2 regions of the Aliamphritea hakodatensis genome follow, and region 1 is predicted to be linked to the other one. Evidence: riboswitches for the same ligand, from Rfam matches in the RefSeq annotation. Region 1 holds a riboswitch; the other holds the start of a gene.

Region 1 (7,227 bases):
GACTGTGAAATGGCGGCTGATTCTCAGCCCGAAACAGGAGGGTACGCTGGTCATCCCTGCCTTTGAGCTGGAAGGTGCCCGAAGCGCACCCATTACCATTGAAGTTACCGCGCCGCCCCCGCCTACGGATTCAACCGATGATTTACGGGTGGAGATGGTGCTGGATAAATCGGAGGTTTTCGAGAACGGACAGGTGATTGTCACCCGCCGGTTACTTTACGGGGTGGCGGTTGGCGGGCTGGAAATGCAGCCGTTTGAACTGCCGGGAGCACAGGTCATTGAGCTGGGGGATAACCAGTATGAAACCACCCGCAATGGCCGGCGTTTCGGGGTCTATGAAGTGGCTTATGCGGTGTTTCCCCGCGAGGCCGGTGAGCTGAACATACCGGCACAGAGTCTTGATATTCAGGTTGGCCGGCGGAACCTGCTGAGCGGCCGGCCTGCACAGAAAGTACGTTTGCAAATGGGGGCCGAAACCCTGCAGGTGAAAGCCCGTCCGGCGGAATTTACGCCTCAGGAATGGCTGGTGGCGAATAAACTGGATCTTTCTGACAGCTGGAGCCAGCCACCGGAACAAATCCGTCTGGGAGAATCCCTGACCCGAACGGTTACGCTGGCAACGGTGGGGGCCGCCCCTGATCGCTTGCCCACCTTTGAGTTTGCCGATATCCCCGGGATGAATGTCTACGCCGAGCCGCTGCAAAATACGGAAGATCTCAACAGCCGGGGGGTTATCAATGCCCGCCAGCGCAGTGTGGCATTCGTGCCGGTGAAGCCCGGACTGATTGAAATTCCTGAGCTGGTCGTCAGGTGGTGGAACAGTACGGAAAACCGGGCAGAACAGGCCCGTTTACCGGCCCGGACGATTGAAGTGTTGCCAGCTGCCACAGGCCGTTCCGCGAGTGTACCTGCTGCACCGGCACAGCCGGCAGCGCCGTTACTGCCAGCATCTCCTTTGCCGGAGGCGGAGCCACAGATTATTTATCAGCCTGCGCCGCTGGCTTCCTGGTTACTGTGGGCGAATCTGTTCTGGGCCTGTCTGGCGCTGGTGCTGATTGTCGTGCTCCTGAAGCAACGCCGGCAGATAAGGGAGCTTCAGCCGGTTTCTGAAGCGGATTCGCTGTCTGAAAGGTCTGTGTTAGCGGATGGCTTTTCTGATGTGCAGCGGGCGCTGGCGGGTCAGCAACTGGCGGCGATTCATCAGGCTGTTCAGCACTGGGGCAATCGCTGTTACCGGTCGGGTTTATTGCCAGCCAGCGGTATCACGGGACTGAAGGCCTTAGCCGGTGATGACCTGACAGCACAGCTGGTACTGCTGGAGCGGGCGCTGTTTGCTTCGTCTGAAACCAGCGGCCCGGATCTGGATACACTGGGTACTGGTTTGGCTGAGTTGCATACACAGTTATCTGCGTTGCGATCCGGGCAGCAAAAAACGGCAGGTTTGTCAGCCTTTTATCCCGGCCAGTAACAGGCCGAAAGGGATGCGAATAGTTTGATCCGGATCGGTTTAACGGCGGATTGTGCTTGCCCGCCGCCGGCAAATTTTATATAACCGCTGGCAGACAATTTATATCCGCATACAGGTGCCCTGAGCTGTTTAACAGTGACGGGAGAATCGGGAATCCGGTGTGAGTCCGGAACGTGCCCAACGCTGTGAAGGGGATTCTGTAAACAGGCATTTGCCAGCCACTGAGTGATCTCGGGAAGGTGTTTACAGAAGCTGATCCTGAGTCAGAAGACCGGCCTGTAGGTATCAGAAAAGTGTTTGGACAGACACTTATCGCCACCATATCAAGGGGAATACCTATGGGGCATCCAACAACTGATTTTCCGCATCAGGAAACCATTCGTTTTACTTCACAGGACCGTGACGGTCTGTATAAAACCATTTTTAACCGCCGGGATGTCCGTGGGCAGTTCCGGCCGGACAGCATTCCTGACGAGGTGCTCAGCCGGGTGCTGTACGCAGCTCACCATGCGCCGTCGGTAGGTTTCATGCAGCCCTGGGATTTTATGCTGATTCGCGATGCCGGGGTGCGTCAGCAGGTGAAAGGCCTGTTTGATACGGCCCATGATGAAGCGGCAGATATGTTTTCAGAAGAAAAGCGGGACACCTACCGCTCCCTGAAGCTTGAGGGGATTCTGGAGTCACCGCTGAACATTTGTATTACCTGTGACCGTAGCCGGACCGGCCCGACGGTGATTGGCCGTACCCATATTCCGGAAATGGACATGTACAGCAGCGTATGTGCGGTACAGAACCTGTGGTTAGCTGCCCGGGCGGAAGGGTTGGGGATTGGCTGGGTTAGCATTATGGACCCGGAAAAGCTTCAGGATGTGCTGGGCATTCCCCGGGATATCGTGCCGGTTGCCTATCTGTGTATTGGCTATGTGGATCACTTCTATAAACGGCCGGAGCTTGAATCGGCCGGCTGGTTACCCCGGACACCGCTGGAAAGCCTGCTGCATTTTGATCAGTGGGGGAACCGGGATACCGCCGGGCAGGAAGGGATTACCGAAGCGGTTGTTGCTCAGGCTGATTTTCCTCATCAGCCTTTCTGAGGTCAGGGTGTCGGGGCGGTCGCTGGTCCTGTGACTGATCCGGTAACAATACAGTTACGGCCCTGACGTTTGGCATCGAGCAGGGCTTTATCCGCGCTGTCGAATAAAGCCTCTGCAGGCTGCCCCTGGTATTCTGCAACGCCAATGCTGATGGTCAGCTTTTCGCCGTCAAAACCGTTTTCCTGAATACTTTTCCGGCAGGCTTCGGCCAGTTTTAACGCGCCCTGCAGCGGTGTGTCCGGCAGGAGTATGACAAATTCTTCACCGCCGTAGCGGGCACAGAAATCCTGATGCCGGACCCTTTGTCTCAGCAGTCCGGCTACCCTGATGAGTACCTGATCACCAAAACTGTGGCCGCGGTTGTCATTCAGAATCTTAAAGTGATCAATGTCGATAACCAGCAGGCTGAGCGGGGTTTCCCGGGTACCGGCGTGGTGGGTTTCGCGGCTGAGTTCAGTGTTAAACGCGCGGCGGTTATTCAGCCCGGTAAGTTCGTCAGTCAGGGTCAGGCGGCGCAGTTCGCTGTTGGCACTGTCCAGCCGCTGTCTGGATTCATTCAGTTGCCGCTCCCGTGCTTCCAGTACTTTGAGAGATTTTCTCAGCCGAAGCAGTTGCATCACCTGATTTGCCAGTGCCGTCAGCGCGCGGGTCTGTTCTTCGCTGATGTCCTGTGGTTGGGTATCTACCGCACAGAGGGTGCCCAGCGCCATACCGGCGTCGTCAATCAGCGGTACCCCGGCGTAAAACCGGACGTGGGGCGGGTGGGTGACCATGCCGATGTCTTTCACCCGCGGATCTTTGTGGGTATCGGGCACGATGAAAGGATCAGCACCCATAATGGTCTGGGAGCAGATAGCAAAGCCCCGGGGGACTTCTTCAGGGGCGATGTTATACCGGGCTTTATGCCATTTCCGTTCGCCATCAACAAAGGCAACCATGGCTTTATCCACCCCGCAGACAAAGGCCGCCAGCCTGGCGATATCGTCGTAGGCCTGTTCGGGCAGGGTGTCGAGAATATCGTAATCTTCAAGCGCCAGCAGCCGTTCTGATTCGTTATCCGGAAGAGGGAACGCGTACGTCATATCATTACCTGTTGCTGTGAATGTTTCTTTCCGTGTAAAAGCATTCTTATTGCCTGGATTTTGCCGCCGGGTTTCAGGCTGGCAAGATCTGTATCAACGCATAGTTATCTAATATCTATGAAAATAGATGGCTAATACAGTGTTTATAAATCTGTGCTACCCATAAGGGGTATGTACCCTTTCCGTGGGAGGGGGGTAGTATGGATTTTATTCCGTGTATTTTTGGGTTATCCGGACATCGATTTTCAGGGGCAATGAACATGAGTAAGTCTGTTAAAAAGCCGGCGTTTGACTGGCTGGATCCGTTATCTGTTGACGCACAGCTGAGCGAAGAAGAACGCATGGTGCGCGATACCGCGAGAGAATACTGCCAGGAGCGGCTGCTGCCCCGGGTAACCGAAGCCAACCGTCATGAGATTTTCCATACTGAGATTATGCCTGAGCTGGGTGAGCTGGGATTACTGGGCTCAACTCTGCCGGAACAGTATGGTGGCGCGGATGTGAATTATGTGTGTTACGGCCTGGTTGCCCGTGAAGTTGAGCGGGTCGACAGCGGTTACCGCTCTGCTATGAGCGTGCAGTCTTCGCTGGTGATGCATCCTATTTATAGCTACGGCACCGAAGCCCAGCGGATGAAATATCTGCCTAAGCTGGCCAGTGGTGAGTGGATTGGCTGTTTCGGCCTGACCGAGCCGGACGTGGGTTCCGATCCGAATAATATGAAAACCCGTGCGGTGAAAGTGGACGGTGGCTACCAGCTCAAAGGCGCCAAGATGTGGATCACCAATTCCCCGGTGGCCGATGTATTTGTCGTCTGGGCCAAACTGGACGGTGTGGTGCGTGGCTTCATTCTGGAAAAAGGCATGCAGGGGCTGAGTGCACCGAAGATCGAAGGTAAGTTCTCTTTGCGGGCGTCGGTCACCGGCGAAATCGTGATGGATGATGTCTTTGTACCGGAAGAAAACATCTTCCCGGATGTGCAGGGGCTGGCCGGACCGTTCGGTTGCCTGAACAAGGCCCGTTACGGCATCGCATGGGGTGCGCTGGGGGCGGCAGAATTCTGCTGGCACAGTGCCCGTCAGTATACGCTGGACCGGATTCAGTTTGGTCGCCCGCTGGCGGCAAATCAGCTGATCCAGAAAAAACTGGCGGATATGCAGACTGAAATTACGCTGGGCCTGCAGGCGTGTCTGCAGATGGGACGCCTGATGGATCGGGATGCCTGCCCGGTTGAACTGATTTCCCTGCTCAAGCGCAATAACTGCGGTAAGTCACTGGATATTGCCCGTATGTCCCGGGACATGCACGGCGGCAACGGCATTTCCGATGAGTTTGGCGTGATCCGGCATGTGATGAATCTGGAAGCGGTGAATACCTATGAAGGCACCCATGATGTGCACGCGCTGATTCTGGGGCGGGCGCAGACCGGTATTCAGGCATTCTTCTAATTCGGGCGGGAGGTTCCAATGGGCGCGCTTTCTCACATTCGGGTACTGGATCTCAGCCGTATACTGGCGGGCCCCTGGGCCGGCCAGACACTGGCGGATTACGGTGCCGAAGTCATTAAAGTAGAACGTCCCGGCTGTGGTGATGATACCCGCCGCTGGGGGCCTCCGTTTGTTAAGGATGCCGAAGGTAATCCCGGCGACGCTGCGTATTATCACAGTGCTAACCGGGGGAAAAAGTCGGTGGCGATTGATATCACCAGCACCGAAGGGCAGGCGCTGGTGCGCAAGCTGGCTGCTGAGGTGGATGTGGTCATTGAGAACTACAAGGTTGGTGGTCTGGCAAAATACGGCTTGGATTACGCCAGCCTGAAAGCGGTAAACCCCCGTCTGGTTTACTGCTCAATCACCGGCTTTGGTCAGGACGGACCTTATAAGCAGCGGGCCGGTTATGACTTTATGATTCAGGCCATGGGTGGCCTGATGAGTGTTACCGGTGAGCCTGAAGGGCAACCGATGAAGGTGGGAGTGGCGCTGGCGGATGTGATGACCGGCCTGTATGCGGTGACGGCTATTCAGGCGGCACTGTTGCACCGGGAACAGTCCGGTGAGGGGCAGTACATTGATATGTCTCTGCTGGACGTGCAGGTCGCCGCGCTGGCCAATCAGGCGATGAACTATCTGGTGGCGGAGCAGCCGCCGGCCAGGCTGGGCAATGCCCATCCAAATATTGTGCCCTATGAAGCCTTTGCTACAGAGGATGGCCATATCATTCTGGCCGTGGGCAACGACAGCCAGTTCCGGGCCTTCTGCGAACTGGCCGGTGCCGCGGACCTTGCGGAGAATCCGGCGTTTGCCACCAATCCCCAGCGGGTTGCTAACCGGACGGATCTGATTCCGCTGATTAAACACCTGATGAAACAGTACAGCAGTGACTGGTGGCTGACTCAGCTGGAAGGTTGCGGTGTGCCGTGCGGCCCCATCAATACACTTGATCAGGTGTTCAGTGACCCTCAGGTACAGCACCGGGAAATGAAAGTGAATCTGCAACATCCCGAAATCGGCTCCGTGCCCGGAGTGGCCAATCCGGTGAAGTTCTCCGGTACACCGGTGACCTGTCAGTCGGCATCGCCGTTGCTGGGCGAGCATAGCGATGAGGTGTTACAGAATCTGGGTCTGGATGCTGCAGAGATTGCCAAATTACGTCAGGACCGGGTTATCAGTTAACGCTGAGGCCGGGTTATTCATACTGAAAACCGCCCGCTGGCGGTTTTTTTATACCGGATACTTTTGCATACAGTTGCCAGGAGCATCTGCCGTGCAGAAGTATCATAGCGAATTCAGGAGATAAGATGTTGAATTTACAGGATAAGGAACTGTTTCGTCAGCAGGCATACATTAATGGCCAGTGGCTGGAGGCTGATGAGTCTGCCATTAACCCAGTATTAAACCCCGCGAACGGCGAACAGCTGGCGACGGTCCCGGATATGGGGGCGGCAGAAACTCAGCGGGCGATTGATGCGGCCAATGCAGCCCTGCCTTTATGGAAGGCAAAAACCGCTAAAGAACGGGCAGCAGTACTGCGCAAATGGTACGAGCTGATTGTCGCTGCCAAGGATGATTTGGCGCTGCTAATGACCGCCGAGCAGGGCAAACCGCTGGCGGAAACCGGTGGTGAAGTGATGTACGGTGCCTCATTTATTGAGTGGTTTGCCGAAGAGGGTAAGCGCACCTACGGTGATGTTATTCCGACCCACGCGGCGGATAAGCGCATCATGGTTACCAAGGAACCGATCGGTGTGGTAGCAGCCATCACCCCCTGGAACTTCCCGAATGCCATGATCACCCGTAAAGCGGCCCCTGCGCTTGCGGCCGGCTGTACCATGGTACTGAAACCAGCAGAAGATACACCGCTGTCAGCACTGGCGCTGATGGTACTGGCTGAGCGGGCGGGTATTCCTGCCGGGGTGTTGAATGTTGTAACCACTAAACGGCCGGTAGAAGTGGGTAAAACCCTCACCGACAGCCCGGTGGTGCGTAAGCTGTCATTCACCGGTTCAACCGCGGTGGGCAAACAACTGATGCGCCAGTGTGCGGATACAGTGAAGAAAATGTCGCTGGAGCTGGGCGGTAACGCA
Region 2 (7,227 bases), 1.4 Mb from region 1:
AGCGCCTGTAACGCCAGTTGCAATGCACTGCCCTGTTCCACCTGTGTGCCGGAACCCGCGATTTTTCCGTCCAGCTGCAGCCGCTGCAACTGTTGCTCCGGTAATTTAACTGTCAGACCGCCATTCCAGCTGAGTTGCTGTTGCTGTACGTCCAGCCCGGTATCCTGCCAGCGCAGCTTATCCAGCTGTAACGCACCATTGTGTTGTAACGACTCCATGGTGGCATCGATCTTTCCTTTCCAGCTGAGCGCCTGCAGATCAGCTTGCTGAACATCTCCCAGTTTAAGCTGGGTCTGTGAACCCTTTATAGCACCGTCCAGCCGGGCATCTTTAAGCCCGCCACCAGCCACCGCGGCATCAATCTGTCCCTGCCAGCTTACGGCCTGTTGCTGCACATCCACACCGTCACTCTGCCAACTGAAACCTTCCAGCTTCAGTAAGCCTGTTTGTTGCAGGTTAATATCATCACCGCTGAGCTTAAGGTGCACCGTCAGATCAGTACTTAAACTGCCTTTCAGCCCCGGCACTGCCTCAGAGGTAAATGCCTGCAGTGCCAGCGGCGCAAGGGTCAGTTTAAGATTGGCAAACTTATCCTCAGCCAGGGCAACAACATCACCGCCGACCGAAAAATCAGAACCGTTCAGGCTTCCGGCAAGATTCAGCGCACTGGCATGACGGGAGTCCCAGAAATACAGGCCTTCCAGCCCAGCTTCTGCAAGCACCAGATGGTGCTGTTGCGCCGGTAAATCGGTCTTCCAGTCCAGCTGGCTGATGCTCAGCCGGCTGATGCCGACCTGCCATTCCGAGCTGCCAGTGTCTTCTTCTGGTACAGGCTCTTCTGCTGCGGCCGGAATCAGCACCGGCCCGATCTGCAGCGCGCCTTTATGTTCACCTTCACGGTGTTCGGTAATGTCGCCGTACAGCCCGTCTATTTTCAGCTGGCGAATCCACACCCGCTGCTCCGTTAGTGCGGCCAGATCAACCTTCAGGTAAAGGGATTCCAGTTTAAGGTCCCGTTGTCCGGGGGTGCGGATATCAACCCCTTCCAGACGGACTTCACCACTCAGCCAGCCAATTCTCAGGCGTTCAATGCCGGCATATTCCGCCCCCTGATCGAGCAGCCAGTCAGCCGCCAGATCCCGGCCGATATACACGGCAGAATGCAGTAACAGACTTATCAACAGGATAACGGCAAGAATGACTTTAACGGCGAAATGCATACGCATAAGAAGTACCTGACTGAAAACGCTCAAAAAAACATGTGCTGCAAGGAAAGTATCACACACAAGTGTAATTCCTCCAGCCGCTAACTACCGCCACTCTTCGCTAACTGGTAGAATCCCCTGCGACTGAAGTCATGACAAGATACTTAAGACCCTGCGAATCCGGCCTTAACACCGGTACGAATTGTCTGCAAAAGTACACCGCATGGCTTCATGCAGTCACTGTTCTATGCATGCAACAGGGTGTCCACAGTGCAATCCAGTATTGCCACGGCTTTATGCCGTTTATACACACCGCCGTTGTCCTTAAAAATTGCCAATTAAAGGGTGAGATCATGGCCGATCATGACGAAAACTTCCGTGACAGCTCAGGACCAATCTGGTTCATCATCAACCTGGCCGCACTGGCCTGGATTACGATGCCGGTGCCTATCGCGCTGACAACTGTCATGCAGTGGTAATGACTGAGCCGGCGGTTTCGCCGAACATAAAAAAACACCGCCATGGCGGTGTTTTTTTTTAACCTGAACCTAAGTCAGTACTCAGATACCGTAGGCTTCACGGTAGGCGCGAATCGCCTCTACCTGCTGAGCTTTATTACCCTGCTCTTCCAGATACGTCAGAACATTTTCCAGCGATACAATTGCAGCAACCGGCATATTGTAGTCACGCTCAACTTCCTGGATTGCAGACAGCTCACCTTTACCCTTTTCCTGACGGTTCAGGGCAATCACCGTACCGGCAGGTGTTGCGCCGGCCTGCTCAATAATGGTCATTACTTCGCGGATAGCGGTACCTGCAGTAATAACATCATCAATGATCAGCACCCGGCCTTCCAGCGGTGCACCCACCAGATTGCCGCCTTCACCGTGACTCTTGGCTTCTTTACGGTTGAATACGTAAGGCACGTCCTGACCGAAATCCGTCGCCAGCGCTACGCAGGTTGTTGCTGCCAGTGGGATACCTTTATATGCAGGGCCTAGCAGTACATCGTACTCAATACCGGATTGCTGGATGGCTGCCGCATAACAGCGACCCAGGCGCGCCAGTGCTTCACCGCTGTTAAACAGGCCAGCATTAAAAAAGTACGGGCTGGTACGGCCCGACTTAAGAGTAAACTCACCAAAACGTAACACTTCTTTATCGATGGCAAATTCAATAAATTCTCTCTGATAATCCTGCATGCTGGCTTTCCCGGTGACTGGTTAAAAATTGCGCGCATCATACAGGATTAACGTCTGTCTCTCCACGGAATTCCGCGCATAATCCCACCACCCGAGCCTTAAACGGCAGTTTAAAATGCCTGCTGACTTAGGTCAGAGCAATTTTATTCACCAGACTGAATCTGAAAATTCACCAAAGCCGGGATGAAATCAATTCAATTTTCGCCGCATCCCTTATACAATGCGGGCTCGATAGTAATCTTTCATACATTTGATACTTTTTTCAGGATTTTTGTTCTATGCGCGTTATCACCTTCAATACCCAAGGTATTGAACAGGCTGCCGATAATGGTTTTTTCGACTGGATGGTCCAGCAGGACGCAGACGTTGTGTGTCTGCAGGATCTGCGCGCAAAAGAGTATCAGCTGGATGCGGACCGTTTCCACCCGGAAGGTTACGAAGCCTATTTCTTTGACGCCTTCGAAGACGGCTTCAGCGGTGTGGCTATTTACACCCGTGAAATTCCCAAAGCTATTATGACCGGCCTGGGATTTGAACAGTGCGACTTCCATGGCCGTTTCATTCAGGCAGACTTTGATAAAGTCAGCGTGGCCTCATGGAGCATGCCATCCGGCCTGAAAAATGATGAAGCTCAGGCGGAAAAAGAAGAGTATATGGATCTGCTGGCGGGGCACCTGACCAAGACCCTGCGCAAACGCCGTGAATTTATTTTCTGCGGCCCGCTGCACATTGCTCACAAGCCTGTTGATCTGAGCAACTGGTACGTTAACCAGAGTGTATCCGGCTTCCTGCCCCACGAACGGGAATGGATGGCAGATATCTTTGATGAGATGGGCTATGTGGATGCCTTCCGGCAGGTCAATCACGCCGATCACCAGTATACCTGGTGGCCGGAATACAACCGTGCCCGGGAGCTTAATGAAGGTGCCCGTCTGGATTATCAGATCACCACGGCAAACCTGCGCAAAACGGTTAAGTCTGCCCGTATCTTCCGCGATACGGCATTCTCGGCTCACGCTCCGGTGATCATAGATTACGATATCTGACACATAAAAATGCCGGCATCAGCCGGCATTTTTGTATCAGTTAGTCCGGTTATTCAGCATCTTGCTTCGCCGCTTCACGTAACGCCCGCTCTTCCAGGAACGCAGGAATGATCTCTTCTTTATAGCTGGCATAATGCTGGCTGATGAATTTCTCTTCGTCCCATTCGCCCTGCAAAAACTCGCGGGACTTAGGTGTACCGGCATACACAGATACCTGCGCTTCCTGCCCGTTTTCCAGACGGATAATCGCCAGCTTACGCATATACAGTCCCACGTCGGCTTCTTCAAAATCATCCAGAATCGCCAGCGACGCATCATCGACTTCCAACAGGACAGAACCCTGTATCTGATTACCCGGTGACGGCACCGCCACTCCCAGATCCGACCAGCCTTCCATATGCAGAGTCAGGCGCTGATGGTTCAGTAATTCTGCAGACACCTTCTGAAACGTATTACCGGTCAGCTGCTGCAACAGCTCATCATATTGCAGCACACCATAAACAAAAATATTGGTCGACATGAGATTACCGTCACTTATTTACATTCTCTGTCCGCCAGACCATCCGGCGGCAAGGGGGTGATGATAATCGGCTTCGCGGAACGATGAAAGTAATGCCGCCAGCAAGGGTCAGAAGCACCTCTGCAGGAAGGCACATTTATTCTGCGAAACGTCGTTATCAGACAAGACATTACCTATTTTTCGACACATTTGTTTCATATCATTGCATTCAGATGACAAGTTTGTAATATGCCCGCGAGAATGGTTCTTCAGGAAAGCACTCCGGCCACCACAGACGGCAGCCGCGGCACTTTCCGACGGATTAAAATGGGAATAGGAAAAGGCATCTGTCACCACAGACACCTCACCCCTAGCTACCCCCGTAACTGTATGCAGCGAATTCTGTTTGTTCGACTCAGGCCACTGGAAAATCCGGGAAGGCTGAACATAAACGCAGACCTGCAAGCCAGGAGACCTGCCATTCCGATCGTCACCTACTAACATTGCGGGGCGCTGTGTTGGGCGGAAAACGTAACGGTGACAATACATAAATCTATTGTTACTGAACGTGCCGCCACCCTGTGTTGTCACGTCGGTTCGCCTGCGCGGACACCAGTTACACGACAACACAGGTGCTTTATGCAATTACGACACTCCTTATTAGCCTGCCTGCTGGCCGGCGCCACTGTTTCTGCCCAGGCGCAGGAAATCATCATCACTGCGTCCAAGGTTGAAGCCAGCCGGGAAGAAACCGGTTCCGCTGTCAGCATCATCGACTCAGAACATCTGGAAAACAATCAGATTACCCTGGTCGAAGAAGCCCTGCGTGAAGTACCGGGGCTGACCGTCAGCCAGACCGGCGGTATCGGCGGCAGAACCTCACTGCGCATCCGTGGTTTAGAGCCAAACCAGACGCTGGTACTGATCGACGGTGTTGAAGTGAACGACAACAGCTCCGTGTCTGAATTTAACTTTGCTGACCTGCTCAATCTGGACATTGAACGGATTGAAGTACTGCGCGGCGCACAAAGCGCGATCTGGGGCAGCGATGCTGCCGCCGGTGTGGTAAACATCATCACCAAACAGGGCAAAGGGCCGCTGAATGGCAGTGTCACCGTTGCCACCGGCAGCTACGATACCAACCAGCAAAGCTTCAACCTGAACGGCGGCGATGAGGTATACAATGTTGCCCTGAGCGGATCACTGCTGGACAGTTCAGGTATCTCCGCCGCGAACAGCGACAGGGGTCATAACGAAAAAGACGGCTACTCCAACAGCACCCTTAACTTTAAAGGCGGCATGCAGGCCACAGAGAACCTTGAGCTGAATCTGGTGTTACGCCATGTGGACGCTTTCCAGGAAACCGATAAGTCAGAATACCCTTCCGGTTTTATTGTCGATGACGACAGCGCCGCGAAGCGGGTTCAGAATTCAGGCCGTATTTCCGCCAAGCTGGATTCAGCTGACGGTAACTGGCAACAGGAAATCGGCTATGCCTTCACCAAGAGCCGGGAAAAGAACTTTGCCTTTAACTCCAACGCGCTGGGCCGCAAGCGTAAGCTGGACTATCAGAGCAATTACTTTATCCACAGCGATGCTGCGGAACACCGCCTGACCTTAGTGGCCGAGCGTGAAGAAGAAGATTTCGACTACAAAAGCAGCTCAACCAATGTGCATGAAGGCATTGATACCAACAGTCTGGTGGCGGAGTACGGTCTGAATCTGGATGAAACCTATTACTTTACCCTGGCAGGCCGTCGCGACTGGAATGACCGGTTTGCCAACGCCAATACCTACCGGGTCAGCTTTGCTGCCTGGCTGAATGATGACTGGCGTCTGCACACCAGCCGGGGCACCGGCATTAAAAACCCAACCCTGTTTGAAATGTTTGGCTTTGCCTCCAATTTCGTCAGCAACCCTGATCTCGACCCGGAAGAAACCACCAGCACAGATATGGGTCTGGAATATCACTTTACCGATCTGGATGGCTATGCAGACGCCACCCTGTTCCATAATGATATCCGGAACCAGATTAAAAACAGCGGTAACACCGTCATCAATCAGGAAGATGATTCGAGCATTAAGGGTCTGGAACTGACAGCCACCCTGAACCCCACCGATGATCTGCGCCTGAGCGCCAGCTACACCTACAGCCAGGCTGAAGACGCCAGCGGCAAACAGCTGATCCGGCATCCTGAACACACCGCCAGCCTGAATGCCAGCCAGTTGCTGTCAAACGGTAAAACCCGGCTCAGTGGCGGGTTACAGTTCACCGGCCGTCAGAATGACACCCGTTTCTCCAGCACCAATGATCCGGTTGAGCTGGACAGCTACACAGTCGCGAATCTTGCAGTTACCCATGCCTACTCCGATAATATTGAAATCTTCACTAAGGTGAATAACCTGTTTGATGAAGATTATGAAGAAATTTACGGCTACGGTACGCCGGGCATTAATTTCATGGTAGGCATTAAACTGAGCGGCGAGCTTTAAGCCCTCAGCGCTGACAGGGCAGCACTGTGACAAAAAACAGATCACTGATAGCAATTGTTGCTGTGCTGCTTGGCGCCCTGCTACTGAGCCGGCTGGATATTCGTGCCGGCCTGTTCAGTAACACGGCCCTGACCGCCACACAGATCGAAGGGGATTCCTTCCCCAAAACCCTGACCGATGCCATCGGTGCCCGCTACACCCTTGAACAGCCGCCCCGGCGGATTGTTTCTATGACCATTGGCACCGACGAAATTCTCGCCCGGCTCCTGCCCCCGGACCGGGTGGTGGGCATCACAGGTCTGGCGGATTACCCCTCGCTTTCAAACGTCACCGGCCACTATCCCCCGGCGGTAAAACGCCTGCAGGGCAACATTGAAGAAATTCTCAGTCTGGAGCCGGATCTGGTATTTATTGCCAGCTACACCCAGGCAGAAACCGTCCGCCAGCTACTGGGCGCAGGCATTCCGGTGGTACGGCTAACGGACTTCAGCTCCTTCGACGATCTGGCGGCCAATATCCGTCTGGTAGCCGCCGCCACCGGCAGCCGCCCGAAAGCAGAGCAACAGCTGGCAGCGCTGCAGCAGCTACTGAAGCGCATAAAAAGCACCTATCGCGATGTATCGCAACCCAGAGTGCTGTATTTCAATCTCGACGGCACCACCACCGGCCCGGGGACCACCATTGATGAAATTATCCGGCTGGCAGGGGGTTTTAATGTCATCAGTGAAACCGGCATTCAGGGCTCACAGACCATCAGCGAAGAACTGGCGATCAGCCTGGCA

The links. Region 1 has a riboswitch for cobalamin ahead of bluB (5,6-dimethylbenzimidazole synthase). Riboswitches for the same ligand answer to the same signal wherever they lie in the genome.
Region 2: it holds a riboswitch for cobalamin, as region 1 does, so the genes downstream of both, PCI15_RS00855 (TonB-dependent receptor plug domain-containing protein) here and bluB (5,6-dimethylbenzimidazole synthase) in region 1, are expected to answer to the same signal.

The regions. Positions count from the first base shown of each region.
Region 1 is NZ_AP025281.1:1,579,609-1,586,835, forward strand. It holds gene PCI15_RS07175 (BatD family protein) at 1-1,468, shown strand, start outside; cobalamin riboswitch at 1,565-1,762, shown strand; gene bluB (5,6-dimethylbenzimidazole synthase) at 1,807-2,562, shown strand; gene PCI15_RS07185 (sensor domain-containing diguanylate cyclase) at 2,565-3,644, opposite strand; gene PCI15_RS07190 (acyl-CoA dehydrogenase) at 3,905-5,092, shown strand; gene PCI15_RS07195 (CaiB/BaiF CoA transferase family protein) at 5,111-6,316, shown strand; gene PCI15_RS07200 (NAD-dependent succinate-semialdehyde dehydrogenase) at 6,442-7,227, shown strand, end outside.
Region 2 is NZ_AP025281.1:193,209-200,435, reverse strand. It holds gene PCI15_RS00880 (DUF748 domain-containing protein) at 1-1,226, opposite strand, end outside; gene PCI15_RS00875 (hypothetical protein) at 1,559-1,684, shown strand; gene pyrE (orotate phosphoribosyltransferase) at 1,766-2,407, opposite strand; gene PCI15_RS00865 (exodeoxyribonuclease III) at 2,686-3,453, shown strand; gene PCI15_RS00860 (gamma-glutamylcyclotransferase family protein) at 3,503-3,973, opposite strand; cobalamin riboswitch at 4,241-4,449, shown strand; gene PCI15_RS00855 (TonB-dependent receptor plug domain-containing protein) at 4,592-6,445, shown strand; gene PCI15_RS00850 (ABC transporter substrate-binding protein) at 6,472-7,227, shown strand, end outside.